Regions from separate parts of the Sulfitobacter profundi genome, predicted to be linked through region 1. Evidence: riboswitches for the same ligand, from Rfam matches in the RefSeq annotation. Region 1 holds a riboswitch; the other holds the start of a gene.
What was found. A riboswitch is a leader RNA that binds a small molecule or an ion and turns the genes downstream of it on or off. The one in region 1 is predicted to bind thiamine pyrophosphate.
Positions count from the first base shown of each region.

Region 2: another riboswitch for thiamine pyrophosphate. It lies ahead of thiD (bifunctional hydroxymethylpyrimidine kinase/phosphomethylpyrimidine kinase); the one in region 1 lies ahead of thiC (phosphomethylpyrimidine synthase ThiC).

Region 1 is NZ_JBHSWA010000005.1:15,991-23,092, reverse strand. Features, by position in the region: gene ACFQAU_RS21290 (sensor histidine kinase) at 1-555, opposite strand, end outside; partial or broken gene ACFQAU_RS21285 (transposase) at 963-1,118, opposite strand; gene ACFQAU_RS21280 (Fe(3+) ABC transporter substrate-binding protein) at 1,349-2,365, shown strand; TPP riboswitch at 2,953-3,074, shown strand; partial or broken gene thiC (phosphomethylpyrimidine synthase ThiC) at 3,168-4,965, shown strand; partial or broken gene ACFQAU_RS21270 (ATP-binding protein) at 5,339-5,494, opposite strand; gene ACFQAU_RS21265 (sensor histidine kinase) at 5,611-7,014, opposite strand; gene ACFQAU_RS21260 (putative pterin-binding protein) at 6,984-7,102, opposite strand, start outside.
Region 2 is NZ_JBHSWA010000001.1:101,345-108,446, reverse strand. Features, by position in the region: partial or broken gene ACFQAU_RS00575 (ABC transporter substrate-binding protein) at 1-627, opposite strand, end outside; gene ACFQAU_RS00570 (HesA/MoeB/ThiF family protein) at 624-1,625, opposite strand; gene ACFQAU_RS00565 (thiamine phosphate synthase) at 1,622-2,218, opposite strand; gene ACFQAU_RS00560 (thiazole synthase) at 2,215-2,976, opposite strand; partial or broken gene ACFQAU_RS00555 (sulfur carrier protein ThiS) at 3,044-3,112, opposite strand; gene ACFQAU_RS00550 (FAD-dependent oxidoreductase) at 3,165-4,145, opposite strand; partial or broken gene thiD (bifunctional hydroxymethylpyrimidine kinase/phosphomethylpyrimidine kinase) at 4,138-4,940, opposite strand; TPP riboswitch at 5,007-5,103, opposite strand; partial or broken gene ACFQAU_RS00540 (error-prone DNA polymerase) at 5,215-7,102, opposite strand, start outside.

The DNA.
Region 1 (7,102 bases):
GGCATCGTCCGGGAAACCGTAGAGCCGGTTCAACTCTACCGAGGACGTGACGATATCGCTCTCGAGATCGATCTCCCAGACAGCCATCTGGGCGGCATCGAGTGCAATGCGCAGCCGTGCCTCGCTTTCAGTCAGGGCGCGCCGCATTTCCTCCCGCTCGGTGATATCCTCGATCGAGCCGCTGTAATGAACGGCCTGGATCTTGCCCTCGACCTCAGCAAACCGCGCTACCCCATGAGCTCTCACCCACCGAAGTTCACCGGTGTCAGGGCGCGTGATCCGATAGACATAGCTCTCCTGTAAGCGGTTCTCCGGATCGAGGGCGTGCTCCAGCGCGGCAAGCATATCGGCAGCATCATCGGGATGGGTTAGCGAGCGCACTGTGGCGAAAGTTGCTGGCTCATCTTGCGAAAGACCCTGAATCTCTCGCGCAAGAGAAGAAAAATAGATCTCGTCCGACCGAAGATCCCAGTCCCAGACACCAACTCCTGCGGCAAGGCAGGCAAGTTGATAGGGATCGCTGTCGCGGGGTTCCGACCTCTCTTCGTTTTGCATGTGTGGCATATCCTTATTTCCCGCCACCGGCCACTTTGAACAGGAAGCCAAGAATGGGCAAGCGAAACGCTTTGGTGACAACACTGACGTCTGCCTAAAAGCCGCAGCCTATTCATCTTATGCCAAAAGACGGCGTCATCCCGTCTAATTTGCTGGGCAGGCTTCAAGTTTTCGAATCGCGCACCTCTTGAGACTGAGGTTATGGCGGAGTTTCGGCAGCGGTCATTGCCATCGGAGCGTCAGGGGCTGAAGGGATCGATGATCTTCGATCCCTGCTTGCAGAATGGCAGGAGATCAATGCCATCGTAATGATCGTCCTGCACCGGCCTTGGGAGAAAGACACTCATCTGCGCCAAATCTTGCAACGTGCGGCGCGAGCGCCTTTCCTGTAGGGCTTTTCGCGTTTGCTGCGGTGCAGGAAAGATCTTGACCAATTTCCGGAGATTTTGGGCGGTTGCGGCGAGCAGGAATTCGTCATTTGCACCGCATGGGCCACGTAATCAGAGCCTTCCGAGGCCGAGGGTGCGCTTGAGATGCGTGAAGAGCATCTCGACCTTCTTCCGGAGCTACCTTCTAGGCAGCCACGGAATGTCCTATTGCGCAGCCAGACAAGTCGAGATGTTTGTTCCGCCCTCATAGCCCGGCCTCTCGGTGCGCTCAATGGCTGATGGTCTGCGTCGGGAAATGGTGCCGGACCTTCTGACCGATTTTATCGGAATTGGTTGCAGGGGCGTCTAAAATCTGTTTCTTACTGTTTCAGTCAAGTTACTCCAAACTGGAACAGGACCCTGATATGACCTTCTGCAAAACATCGACTGCCGCCGCCGCGCTGATGTCGCTGGCACTACCCGCGCTGGCCGATGGCGAGTTGAACCTCTACTCCGCCCGTCACTATGACACCGATGAGCGCCTTTACTCCGACTTTACCGAAGCAACTGGCATCACCATTAACCGCATCGAAGGCAAGGCCGACGAACTGCTGGCCCGTATGGAAGCCGAGGGTGCCAACTCCCCCGCCGACTTGCTGCTGACCGTCGACACCAGCCGCCTCAAGCGCGCCAAAGACATGGGCCTGCTGCAAGCGGTGGAGAGCGACACGCTTGAAGAGCGCATTCCCGGCAATCTGCAAGACGACGACAACCAGTGGTTCGGCCTGTCGCAGCGCGCGCGGATCATCTTCTTTAACAAAGAGACGCTGGACACCCCACCCGCGACTTACATGGACCTCGCCGATCCTGCCTACAAAGGTCAGGTCTGCATCCGGTCCTCGACCAACACCTACAACCAGACTCTGTTGGCTGCCATCGTGACGCACGAGGGTGAAGAAGCCGCGACCGAATGGGCACAGGGCGTGGTCGACAACATGGCGCGCGCACCGCAGGGCGGTGACACCGACCAGCTGCGCGGCATCGTCTCGGGTGAATGCGACATCGCGGTATCCAACAGCTACTATTTCGCCCGCGCGATCCGCACCGATGTGGACGGCGTGAGTGCCGATATCGACAAGATCGGCCTGATCTGGCCGGACCAAGAAGGCAACGGCGCGCATATGAACCTCTCCGGCGGCGGCGTGGCCAAGAACGCGCCGAACCGTGAGAATGCTGTGAAGTTCCTTGAGTATCTCGCCTCTGATCAGGCGCAGGTCTATTTCTCGGCCGGTAACGATGAGTTCCCGACGGTGGAAGGCGTTGAACTGGCTGATAGCGTAAAGCAGTTGGGTGAGTTCAAAGCCGACGAGGTGAACCTGTCGGACGTGGCCGAGAACATCGGCACCGCGCAGAAAATCTTTGACACGGTTGGCTGGGAATAAGACTTCACATCAAGTAACGCAGAAGGCGGGCTTTCGAGCCCGCCTTTTATTTTAGCTTCGATCATCGCCGATCCCGGTACCGTAAAGGGCGCGACCCGAGCCGCTCGGCCATCTAGCTGACCGTCGCTAGGATGAAAAACCTGCGCTACATAGTTCCGCTTGAACTCGTCCTAAACCGATTGTGCGGCTGAATCCGCGCTTCTACTCGGTTCCCAAATTGCCAAGTAAGTATCTACAAAATCTAAGGACACCTCATTCATCGTCAATTCGATCCACCAGATCCCGGAACTATTGTCACGTTAACTCGCCGACATTTCAAGGTGGCATGCCGAACGTTGATCAAGGGGCTGAATAACCGCGCAGAGAACAGCCATTTGCCTTTCCGAAAGCGAGAGCTTGCAAACTCGGCGAGTTAACGTGACAACACACTTCGGCCGCCCGTCAGAGGCGCCCCACGACGCCAACCATCCGTAAAAGTACCAAAGATCGGAGCGGATATCGGCCAATCAAATGCCTTCAGCAATGGCTTCGCCACTGACGGTACCTTATCGGCTGCCCTTGCTCTTCTGAAATCTATTAGATACGTACATCTTACGCAGGGGAGTCCCAACTGAGGGACTGAGAGGCGACTGACAGCAAGGCTGTAGTGTCGCGACCCTTTGAACCTGACCCAGTTGATACTGGCGTAGGAAGCATTGGTCGCCCCTCCCGAACTGGGTGCGTGGCCAGACAGGGGCATGCGCCCGTTTCCAAGCCAAAAATCGTCTGTGTCTTTTTGAGTTATCAACTTGAGGAGCACGCCATGAATATTCCGAATCCTAAAGTCACAACAGGTGAATTGCCTGCATCGCGCAAAATCTATGTGAAAGGCAGTCTATATCCCGAAATTCGTGTGCCCCTGCGCGAGATTTCGGTTCACCCGACCGCAGGTGAACCGCCGCTGCCAGTCTATGACAGTTCTGGTCCATATACCGATTCAAACCATCTGACCGACATCAGACATGGCTTGCCCGTTTTGCGCCGAAACTGGATCATCAGACGCGGCGACGTCGAATCCTATCAGGGGCGGAACACGCAGGACGCTGATAATGGCTTTGTGCAGGGTGATCGCTTGACACCTGAATTTCCGGTGCAACAGCAACCCTATCGTGCAAAAGAGGGCAAGGCGGTAACGCAACTGGCCTATGCCCGGGCAGGTATTGTCACGCCCGAAATGGAGTTTGTGGCCATTCGCGAAAACCAGTTGCGTGAAGCGGTATCTGCGCCGCGCGATGGCAATGACTTTGGCGCAAACATTCCAGACTATGTAACGCCCGAGTTTGTGCGAGGTGAAATCGCCGCCGGCCGGGCGATTATTCCCGCCAATATCAACCACCCAGAGATTGAACCGATGATTATCGGTCGCAATTTTCTAGTGAAGATCAATGCCAATATGGGCACGTCTGCCGTCACATCTTCGATGGAAGAAGAAGTGGACAAGCTTGTCTGGGCAATCCGCTGGGGGCCGATACGGTCATGGACCTTTCGACCGGTCGCAACATCCATAACACGCGCGAATGGATTATCCGGAACAGCCCTGTGCCCATTGGGACCGTGCCAATTTATCAAGCGCTGGAAAAGGTTAACGGAATTGCCGAGGATCTCACATGGGAGGTCTTCCGCGACACATTGATTGAACAGGCCGAACAGGGGGTGGATTACTTCACCATTCATGCGGGCGTGCGTTTGCATATGGTGCCAATGACGGTGAACCGAGTGACGGGGATTGTGTCGCGCGGGGGGCTATCATGGCAAAATGGTGCCTGCATCACCACAAGGAAAGCTTTCTGTACGAGAATTTCGACGAGATTTGCGATATCTGCCGCGCCTATGATGTATCGTTCAGTCTTGGCGATGGCCTGCGCCCGGGGTCGGTTGCAGACGCCAATGACGAAGCGCAATTTGCTGAGCTCGAAACATTGGGCGAGTTGACGAAGGTCGCTTGGGCCAAGGATTGTCAGGTGATGATTGAAGGGCCGGGCCACGTGGCCATGCACAAGATCAAGGAAAACATGGACAAGCAGCTTGAGTGCTGCCACGAGGCGCCGTTCTACACACTTGGACCACTAACGACCGATATTGCGCCGGGGTATGATCATATCACCTCTGGTATCGGCGCTGCGATGATTGGTTGGTTCGGATGTGCAATGCTGTGTTACGTGACCCCAAAAGAGCATCTTGGCCTGCCAGACCGTGACGATGTCAAAATTGGCGTTGTCACCTACAAAATCGCCGCTCACGCTGCCGATTTGGCCAAAGGGCTGCCCGGTGCACAACGGCGCGACGATGCCTTGTCCCGCGCCCGGTTTGAGTTCCGTTGGGAGGATCAATTCAACCTTTCGCTGGACCCGGAAACCGCGCGTGACTTTCATGATCAAACGCTGCCGAAAGAGGCGCATAAGGTGGCACATTTCTGTTCGATGTGCGGGCCGAAATTCTGCTCCATGCGGATCAGCCATGACATCCGGGCCGAAGCGCACAAAGATGGGATGGAGGCAATGGCTCAAAAGTTCCGCAACGGCGGCAACCTATACATGCCGGTTGATGTGTCTGACGAGTGATAATAACCGCGGGGCAGTCTTGCCGGGCTGGTCTCTGCCATTGAGCTGGCGCGACATGGAGCAGACGTGCGGTTTTTGAGCTCGGCGACAATCGGGGGTCGCGCAGCCTTGCGCGCTTTGCGGGCGGTATGTTGGCGCCTTGGTGCGAAAGCGCAGCGGTTGAACAGCAGGTTATCAAGCTTGGGACAAGGGCGGCGGATTCACGGTCACAGATTACGCTTGTCACGCGGCGCGGAACTCGTGTGCTCGCCCCGCCGCGCGATCGGGGAAAACTTACACGAATTGCCAGGGTGTTGTCACGTTAACGGGCCCGAGGTTACTGGTCCATTGATCTGGGCGTAGGCCGTTTCGATGCAGAGATTGGGGCTTTATGGCGATCGAGTAGCGCTTTCGTCATCTTGGCGTCTCCGAAGACCGATGGCCACTCAGCGAAGTCGAGGTTCGTCACGATGATGGACGTGCGCTCGTAAAGACGACTGACGAGGTAGTACAGCAGCTGGCCGCCGGTCTGTGCGAAGAGGATATAGCCGAATCAGTCGAGGACCAGGAAGCCGAGGCGGCACAAGCGAACCGCAGCTTCCCACGCTCACCGGGAGGCGCGAGGTAAGGCGAAGTGACGCCTTCAGATCATGCTTTTGCTTGGGTTTAGGAGTTTTCGGGTAGGAGATCGAACTCAATCCAAAAGGTTGAGCCCTTTCCTTCAACCGACTTGAACTCGATCTTTCCGCCCAGCAAATCAATCAACTGCTTTGTGATGCTCAAACCCAGGCCGCTGCTCTGAGTGGTGCCCGTGGTGCCCGGATTGACCTGGTGAAAGGGGGTAAAGATCGCATTTTGTCGGTCTATCGGTATTCCTATGCCATGGTCGGTGACCTCTATCCGCACCTTCTGGTCAATTTTTTTCAGGTTTATTTCCACGACATCGCCTGAAGACGTAAACTTTGTAGCGTTTGAAATCAGATTGGCCAGAATCTGACTGACGCGGGCGCTGTCCGTCAGAGCTTTCATCTCCTCGTCCGGTGTGTTCACGCGATAGCTGACGTTGTGTTTGTCACCGTAAGCTTGGCACCCTTCGACAGCTGAAGACACGACTGTATTGAGATCGACAGGTTTGCGTTCCACTTTCACTTTACCCTCTGTCAAAGCCTGCGCGTCCAAAATGTCATTGACCAGCGCCAAGAGCCGATCTCCATTGCGAGATGCGACATCAAGTAGCTTGAGCGCGGCTTCATCCTTCATCGTATCTGCAACTCGGCTTTTCAATAAAGCCAGGCCACCGATGATGGAGGTCAGAGGCGTCCTTAGCTCGTGACTGACGATGCTCATGAAATTCATTTTCATGCGGGCAGCGGATGAAGCTTCCTCAGCAAGATGGCGCATCTCTTGTTCAGCATGCTCGGCGGTTCTTAACTCCAGCATGAGTAAAAGAATGAAGATCCCCAGAAGCCCCAGAATGGTGGCGCTGAGATAGGCCACGGTATGAGACAGAGTGAGGAGAGCCGCCCTAAACTCCGCCATGGCTTCGGATTTTTCTTGCGCGACGGTTAGTAAAAATTCCCGGATAGAGAGATCAAAGCCTTCCAGTGCAAGGAGAATACTTTCCGCTCTTTCGCTGCGTTCTTCGCCAGTAAGACGATCGGTGTTGAGATCTTTGATCGCAGGCTCCAGACGCTTGAAGGTTGCCTCAAGCTCCGGCACCACGTCGGCATTGATTTGGAAGGTTGCGATAAGCTTCGGAAGCTCTCCCTTCTGAAGGATATTAATCCGGCTCCAGGCGATGTCAAATCGCATGGCCACATCGACCGCTGACTTATACCCGAGAGCATACTCGCCGAGGGCATTCTCGAGTCGTAGCAATTCAAACTGCAATTGCGAGGCAACCCACAGAGGGTCACTCTGCTCAGCAGTTTGAATATTCTGGACTCCGTCGTCCAGCTTGGAAAGCACGATAATCCCAAAAATCACTGCGCCGATAAACAATAGCAGGAGCAGGCCGCGGATAAATTTCCTGTAAGGAATTAGTCGACGGAGATGCTCTTGAGCTGCCATACCAACCTATCATTGTAGATCTCGTCATGAAGTTCCGGATTGCCGTCCATCGGGTAGATAACCCAAATCGGTCCCTTGTCACGAACTG
Region 2 (7,102 bases), on a different contig from region 1:
CAGCTCGTCATAGGCGGGCACGCCTTCGGCCTCGGGATAAAAGCAACGGCCCTCATGGCCTTCGATCTGCATCTGGTTCAGCTCGAAATTGCGGAACGCGCCGATTACGCCGTCGACCTGACCCGACATGAGCGCGGGCGAGATCGACCAGCCGATATTGATCTGCTCAACCTCAGAGGGGGCCACGCCATGGTGGCTCAGCATCGCGTCCAGCAGCATCTCTTGCACGCCTGCCACGGCGAAACCCACTTTCCGGCCCTTGAGGTCGGCCATCTCTTTGACCGGCCCGTCGGCGCGCACCACGAGGCAGGTCAGCGGGGTCTCGACCAAGGTGCCCACGCGGCGCAGGTCCAACCCCTCGCGCTGGGCGAGATGCAGTTCCGGCTGGTAGGAGACCGCCAGATCGACCCGGCCTGCCGCCACCATGCGCGGCGGATCGTTCGGGTCAGCGGGAGAGATCAGTTCAACCTCCAGCCCCGCTTCGGTGAAATAGCCCTTTTCCTCGGCCAGAATGATCGGCCCGTGGTCGGGGTTGATGAACCAATCCAGCATGACTGTCATCTTGTCTTGGGCCAAGGCCGGGGCGGCGATCAATGTCAGGGCGAGGGGAGTAAGGATGTGTTTCACGAAAGGCTCCATTTTGTGGTTTTGTTCAAGAAAGGGTCAGGCACCGGGCAGGGCCAGCAGGGCGATTTCTCCCGGCCAGCGGGCGCGGAGGGTGTTGGCCGCGTGATGCGCGCGCAGGCCGGTGCGGCAGGCGAGCACGATGCGCGGTGTGTGTGGGGGCAGCGGCAGGTCCGGCAGCGCCTCGGGGGGACATGGCGCGCTTGGGCTGAGAAGGGCGCGGGCGCTTCGGCGCGCAGGTCGATAACCATATCGCGCGGGGCGATCTGGCTCTCGGCGATGAAATTTACGGGCGACGCAGGTTCGGGAGCGCTGTCAAAGCGAAAGCCCGACATCCGCCATTGTGCGGCGTCCCAGATCATCAGCTGCCCGAGCGGAGAAGGCGACAGCCCCAGCAGCACCGACAGCGCCATCTGCGCTTGCGCCGCGCCGATTACTCCCACCACGGGGCCCAAAACGCCCGCCGTGGCACAGGTGGCCGCCGTCTGCGGCAAATCTGGGAAAACCGCGCGGAGAGAGGGGGCAGGCCCACAAAAGCCGCCAACATAGCCCGACATCCCAAGCGCCGAAGCCGAGATCAGCGGCTTGCCTTGCGCCAAAGACAGATCCGAAAGCGTCAGGCTGGCGGCGAAAGTGTCCGCGCAGTCGAGGGCAATATCGCACTCCGCCAGCAATCCGGGGGCGTTGGCGGGGGTAAGCCATTCGGCACGCGGGGTGAGCGTCACCTCCGGGTTCAGCGCCGCCATCGCCTCTGCCGCGGCGGTGACCTTGGGCCTGCCGATATCGCCCATTTGGTAGAGCGGTTGGCGGTGCAGGTTACTCTCGGCCACCACATCGCCATCGACCAGCGTGATGCGCCCCACACCGGCCCCGACGAGGTATTGCAGCACCGGCACCGCCAGTGCCCCGGCACCGACAACGAGCATACGCGCGGCAGCAAGCCGTTCCTGCCCCTCGGCACCGACCTGCGGCAGAATGGTCTGGCGGGCGTAGCGGCTCATGCCGTCACCTTGAGCCATTCGCGCATCCGCGCGTCGGGGTCGGCGTTCAGTGTGATATCCGTGACCGCCGCCACCGTGTCGGCCCCGGCGGCAAAGGCCCCCGGCGCACGGGCGACCGACATGCCGCCAATAGCGCAAAGCGGGATGTCACCGATCCGCGCCTTCCATTCGGTCAGCCGATCGAGGCCCTGTTCGGTCCATTTCATCTTTTTCAGAATGGTCGGATAGACCGGACCAAGGGCGATGTAATCGGGGGAGAGGGCCAGCGCGCGGTCAAGTTCGGCGTGGTCGTGGGTGGAGAGGCCCAGTTTCACTCCCGCGCGCCGGATCGCGGGGATGTCGGCTGTGTCCAGATCCTCTTGACCCAGATGCAGCCAGTCGGCCCCCAGTTCAATGGCCAGTTCCCAATGGTCATTCACCACCAACTGCGCGCCGTATTGGCGGCAAAGGTCAAGCGCGGTGGTGATCTCGGTCCGCAGCAGGTCATGCGGCGCGTCTTTGATGCGCAACTGCACCAGCTTGACGCCCAAGGGCACCGCCCGCGCAACCCATGCAGCACTGTCAAAAACGGGATAAAAACGCGGCAGGGTCATAGCCAAGCCTTTCCGATCACGGGGGTGGAGGGCATCGCCATATCGCGCTGGCCCATCGGGCCGGAGGCGGCGGCAAGCGCGCCCGCGCGGCAGGCCAGCGCAAAGGCCTCGGCCATGGCGGCGGGGTTGCGGGCTTCGGCGACGGCGGTGTTGAGGAGCACCGCGTCGAACCCCATCTCAAGCGCCTGTGCGGCATGGCTGGGCAGGCCAAGGCCCGCATCGATCACCATGGCCACCTCCGGAAATGCGGCCCGCAGGCTGCGCAGCCCGTGCAGGTTGTTCAGCCCCAGCCCTGACCCAATCGGCGCGCCCCAAGGCATCAGCACCCGGCAACCCGCATCGACCAGCCGCCCGGCCAGCACCTGATCCTCGGTGGTGTAGGGAAAAACCTCGAACCCATCGGCGCAAAGCGCCTCGGCGGCCTCAACCAAGCCGAAGGGGTCAGGCTGCAGGGTGTCGGCATGGCCGATAACTTCCAGCTTAATCCAATTGGTCCCGAAATACTCCCGCGCCATCTGTGCCGTGGTGATCGCCTCCCGCGCCGAATGGCAACCGGCAGTGTTGGGCAGCAGATGCACGCCGAGCCCGCGCACCATATCCCAAAACGCCTGACCCGCACCCTGTTCGCGGCGCAGGGAAACGGTTGCCACCGGGGCGGCACTTTGGCGAAAGGCGGCCTCCATCACCGCGGGCGAGGGATAGCGCGCGGTGCCCAGCATCAGCGGCAGGGGCAGCGAAATGCCGTAAAAGTCGCGCATCGCTTAGCCCCTGCATGGCGCTGAGCACTTCGAGCTGGTCGCCATCGCTCAGCGTCGTCGCGCCCCGCGCGCCTGCGGGGACGAAATTGCCGTTGAGTGCGGTGGCGACCTTGGCTTCGCCCCAGCCAAGCTCCACCAAGACCGCGTTAAGCCGCGTGGCAGTGACCTCACGCGCTTCGCCGTTCACTTCAATTTTCACGGAATAAATCCCCTGTTGTCGCTGTTGCAAGAAAGGCTGCGGCCTGTTCTGCCAAGGCCGGTGCCATGAGAAACCCGTGCCGAAACAATCCGTTAAGATGCAGCACTGCGCCGCGTTGCACGATGCCGGGAAGGTTGTCGGCAAAGGCGGGGCGCAGGTCGGCGCCCATCTCAATGATCTCGCCTTCGGCAAAGCGCGGGTCGAGCGCATAGGCCGCCGAGAGCAGTTCCAGCGCCGAGCGCGCGGTCATTTGGGCGCGACTGGCGCTTTCGATCTGGGTCGCGCCCAGCATATAAATTCCGTTCCCGCGCGGCACCACATAGAGCGGGTGGCGCGGGTGCAGCAGGCGGATCGGGCGGGTGAGGGTGATCTCAGGCGCGCGCAGCAAGATCATCTCGCCGCGCACCGCCCGCAGGCCGGGTAGGTCGGCGCTGGCGGCCATGCCACGGCAGTCGATCACCGGGCCTGCGACCTTGGATGGGGTGAGGGGCGTGGGCTCGACCTTCACCCCATGGGCGGCGAGCGTTTGGGTAAGATCATGCAGGGCTTGGCGCGGGTTCAGGTGCGCTTCCTCCTCAAAGAACAGCCCGCGCCGATGACGCCCGGTAAGCTCGTGCTCGACCGCCGCGATGGCCTCGGCGTCGCAAGGGGTGTGGCCGTCGGTCCGGTCGGCGAACCGCTGGATTTCAGCGCGGTCCCGTTCCGGGGCGAGGACCAGCGTGCCCCTATGGGTGACCTCGGTGATCTCAGACCAGAGCGCCGCGGCACGCCGCCCGTTGGTCACCACCGCAGGCTCGCTCAGCGCGCCTTCGCAGAAGGGGGCGAGCATCCCGCCCGCCCACCATGAACAGCCATGCGGCCCGGGCGTGCCTTTGCGGTCGACCAACCGGGGCCGCAGCCCCTGCGCCAGACAGGCCCGCGCGGCCCAAAGCCCCGCAACGCCTGCGCCGATGATGGTGACGTCACTCATGGGGCCAAACCGCGTGGAAATGATGCACCGGGCCGTGGCCATGCCCAATGTTCAGCGCATCCGCCGCGGCAATGGCGCGTTGCAGATAGGCATGCGCAGCCTGCACGGCCTGCGGCAACGTTTGCCCCCGCGCCAGCCCCGCGGCGATGGCGGCGGAAAGGGTGCAGCCGGTGCCGTGGGTGTTGGCGGTGTGCTGGCGGGGCGCGGAAAGGCGCAGGGTTTCAGCCGCGGTGATCAGCAGATCGACGCAGGTCTCCCCTTGCCATGCCCGCCCTTCATCAGCACCGCGCCGGGACCGGCAGAGAGCAGGGCGCGGCCCTGTTCCAGCATGGTGGCCTCATTGGTGGCTTCCGGCCTGTCCAGCAGCCGTGCGGCCTCGGGCAGGTTTGGCGTTAGTACATGGGCCAAGGGCAGCATCCGGTCGCGCAGTGTCGCCACCGCCTCGGCAGAGAGCAGCGCATCGCCGGATTTTGCCACCATCACCGGGTCGAGCACCACAGGCGCGGCGCAGCCCGCCAGCCCCTCGGCCACGGCAGTGATCGTTTCAGGATCGCCCAACATGCCGATTTTCACCGCACCGATCGCCAGATCGTCAAAGACCGCCGCCATCTGCGCCCGGATCATCGCGGGAGAGATCATCTCAACCCCGGTCACCGCGCGTGTGTTCTGCGCCGTCACGGCGGTGAGCACGCTGGCCCCATAGACGCCAAGCGCGCTGAAGGTCTTCAGATCGGCCTGAATCCCCGCCCCGCCGCCGCTGTCGGACCCCGCAATCGTCAGTGCTTGAAAAGCCATTTGGCCCCCATGTGTTAGATGGGCCAAGGGCGTGTGGATACGGGATAAACGACGGGCCGCGTGGGGCCGATGCTTGGTTCCGTTCCCTACGCCGGTACGACCCGGATCAGGTTCGATGGGTCGGTTTTCACCTCTCAGCCTTGCGGCACCCCAACGGATTGCGGGCAGGCTAGCGAGGCGGGCTGGCAGGGTCAACTGGTGATGGTTAATTTATGAGTTGTCGTTCTGTATCAACTATTTGCGAGTCACACTTCATCAAATACATGAAGATTCGTTAATGAAAATCCCGCGACTTCGGGATCACACGCGCGTCGCGCGGATGGCTATGCATCGCCACCTGACCGGGCAGCGGATGGGTCGGGTGATCACCCCGCGTGGTGATGCCGGGCATCGGTGCGTCCGACAGCGAAGCAAGCCTGTCAGAGCGGTCCTTAAGCCGGTCGGCCACCACATGGATCACCCGCCCGTCGGTCTGCACGCGCCCTTCGACCACCAGCAGCCGCGCGGCCATGATCGTGGGGCGGTAAAGCTTGAACATATTAGGCCAGATCACGAGGTTCGCCACGCCGCATTCATCCTCCAGCGTGATGAAACAGACCCCCTTGGCGCTGCCCGGCTTTTGCCGCACCAGCACCAGCCCGGCGAGCTTGACCCGTCGCCCATGCCCCATGCGTGCCAAATCGCGGGCCGAAGCAAACCCCTGCGCGGCGAGGCTGGAGCGGTAAAAGGACATCGGATGCGCCTTCAGCGACAGGCGCAGCGTTTGGTAGTCGGCCACGACCTGTTCGGCCTTCGGCATCACCGGCAAGGTGACCTCCGGCTCCGGCCCCTGAGCCGCGGCCTCCGCATGGTCAAAGATCGGCAAGGCGGGCGCGTCGCGCAGCCCTTGGGCCTGCCAGAGCGCCTGACGCCGGTCGATCCCCATGCTGCGCATCGTGTCGGCGGCGGCCAGTTGACGGATCGCCTTGGCATCGAGCCCGGCGCGAGACTTGAGGTCTTCGACATCCGCAAAGGCGCCTCGCGCCGGTCCATGATCCGCGCGGCGGCTTTTTCCTGCAACCCGTCCACCATGCGCAGCCCCAGCCGCAGGGCAAAACCGTCGCCGCAGGGCTCCAGCGTGCAGTTCCAGTCGGAGTAATTCACATCAACCGCGCGCACCTCGACCTGATGCTCGCGGGCGTCGCGCACGATCTGGGCGGGGGCGTAAAACCCCATCGGCTGCGAGTTCAGCAGCGCGCAGGCAAAGGCCGCCGGGTAGTGGCATTTCATCCATGAGGACACATAGACCAGCTTGGCAAAACTCGCCGCATGGCTCTCGGGGAAGCCATATTCGCCGAACCCCTTGATCTGGTCAAAACAGCGCTGCGCAAAGACCGGGTCATAGCCGCGGTTGGTCATCCGGCCCACCATCTTGTCTTGTAGCTTTTCAATCGTCCCGCGCGAGCGGAAGGTGGCCATGGCCTTGCGCAGCTCGTTCGCCTCGGTCGGGGAAAACTGTGCCGCGTCGATGGATATCTTCATCGCCTGTTCTTGAAAGATCGGCACGCCCAGCGTCCGGCTGAGGATGCTGAACAACTCGTCCTGCGGATAGGCCGGGCCGGGGGCGGGGTAGACGACGCTCTCCATCCCCTGGCGGCGGCGCAGGTAGGGGTGGACCATGTCGCCTTGGATCGGGCCGGGGCGGACGATGGCGACCTCGATCACCAGATCATAGAACACGCGGGGGCGCAGCTTCGGCAGCATCGCCATCTGCGCGCGGCTTTCGACCTGAAAGACGCCCAGACTGTCGCCCCGGCAGAGCATGTCGTAGGTGGGTCGCCCTGTGGCGTCGTCCTCGTGATCCTCCACCGGGACCGTGGCCAGTTCCAGCGGGCGGTCGTAATGCGCCTCGATCAGATCAAAGCATTTGGCGATGCAGGTGAGCATGCCAAGGGCGAGGATATCGACCTTGAAGATTTGCAGCGCGTCGATGTCGTCCTTGTCCCATTCGATGAAACTGCGCTCGGGCATGGCGCCGTTGCCGATGGGGACGATCTCGGTCAGGGGGCGTTCGGTCAGGATGAAACCGCCGACGTGCTGGCTCAGGTGGCGCGGCATGCCGATCATCTGGGAGGCCAGTTTCAGCACCATGCGCAGATAGGGATCTGACAGGTCCAACCCCG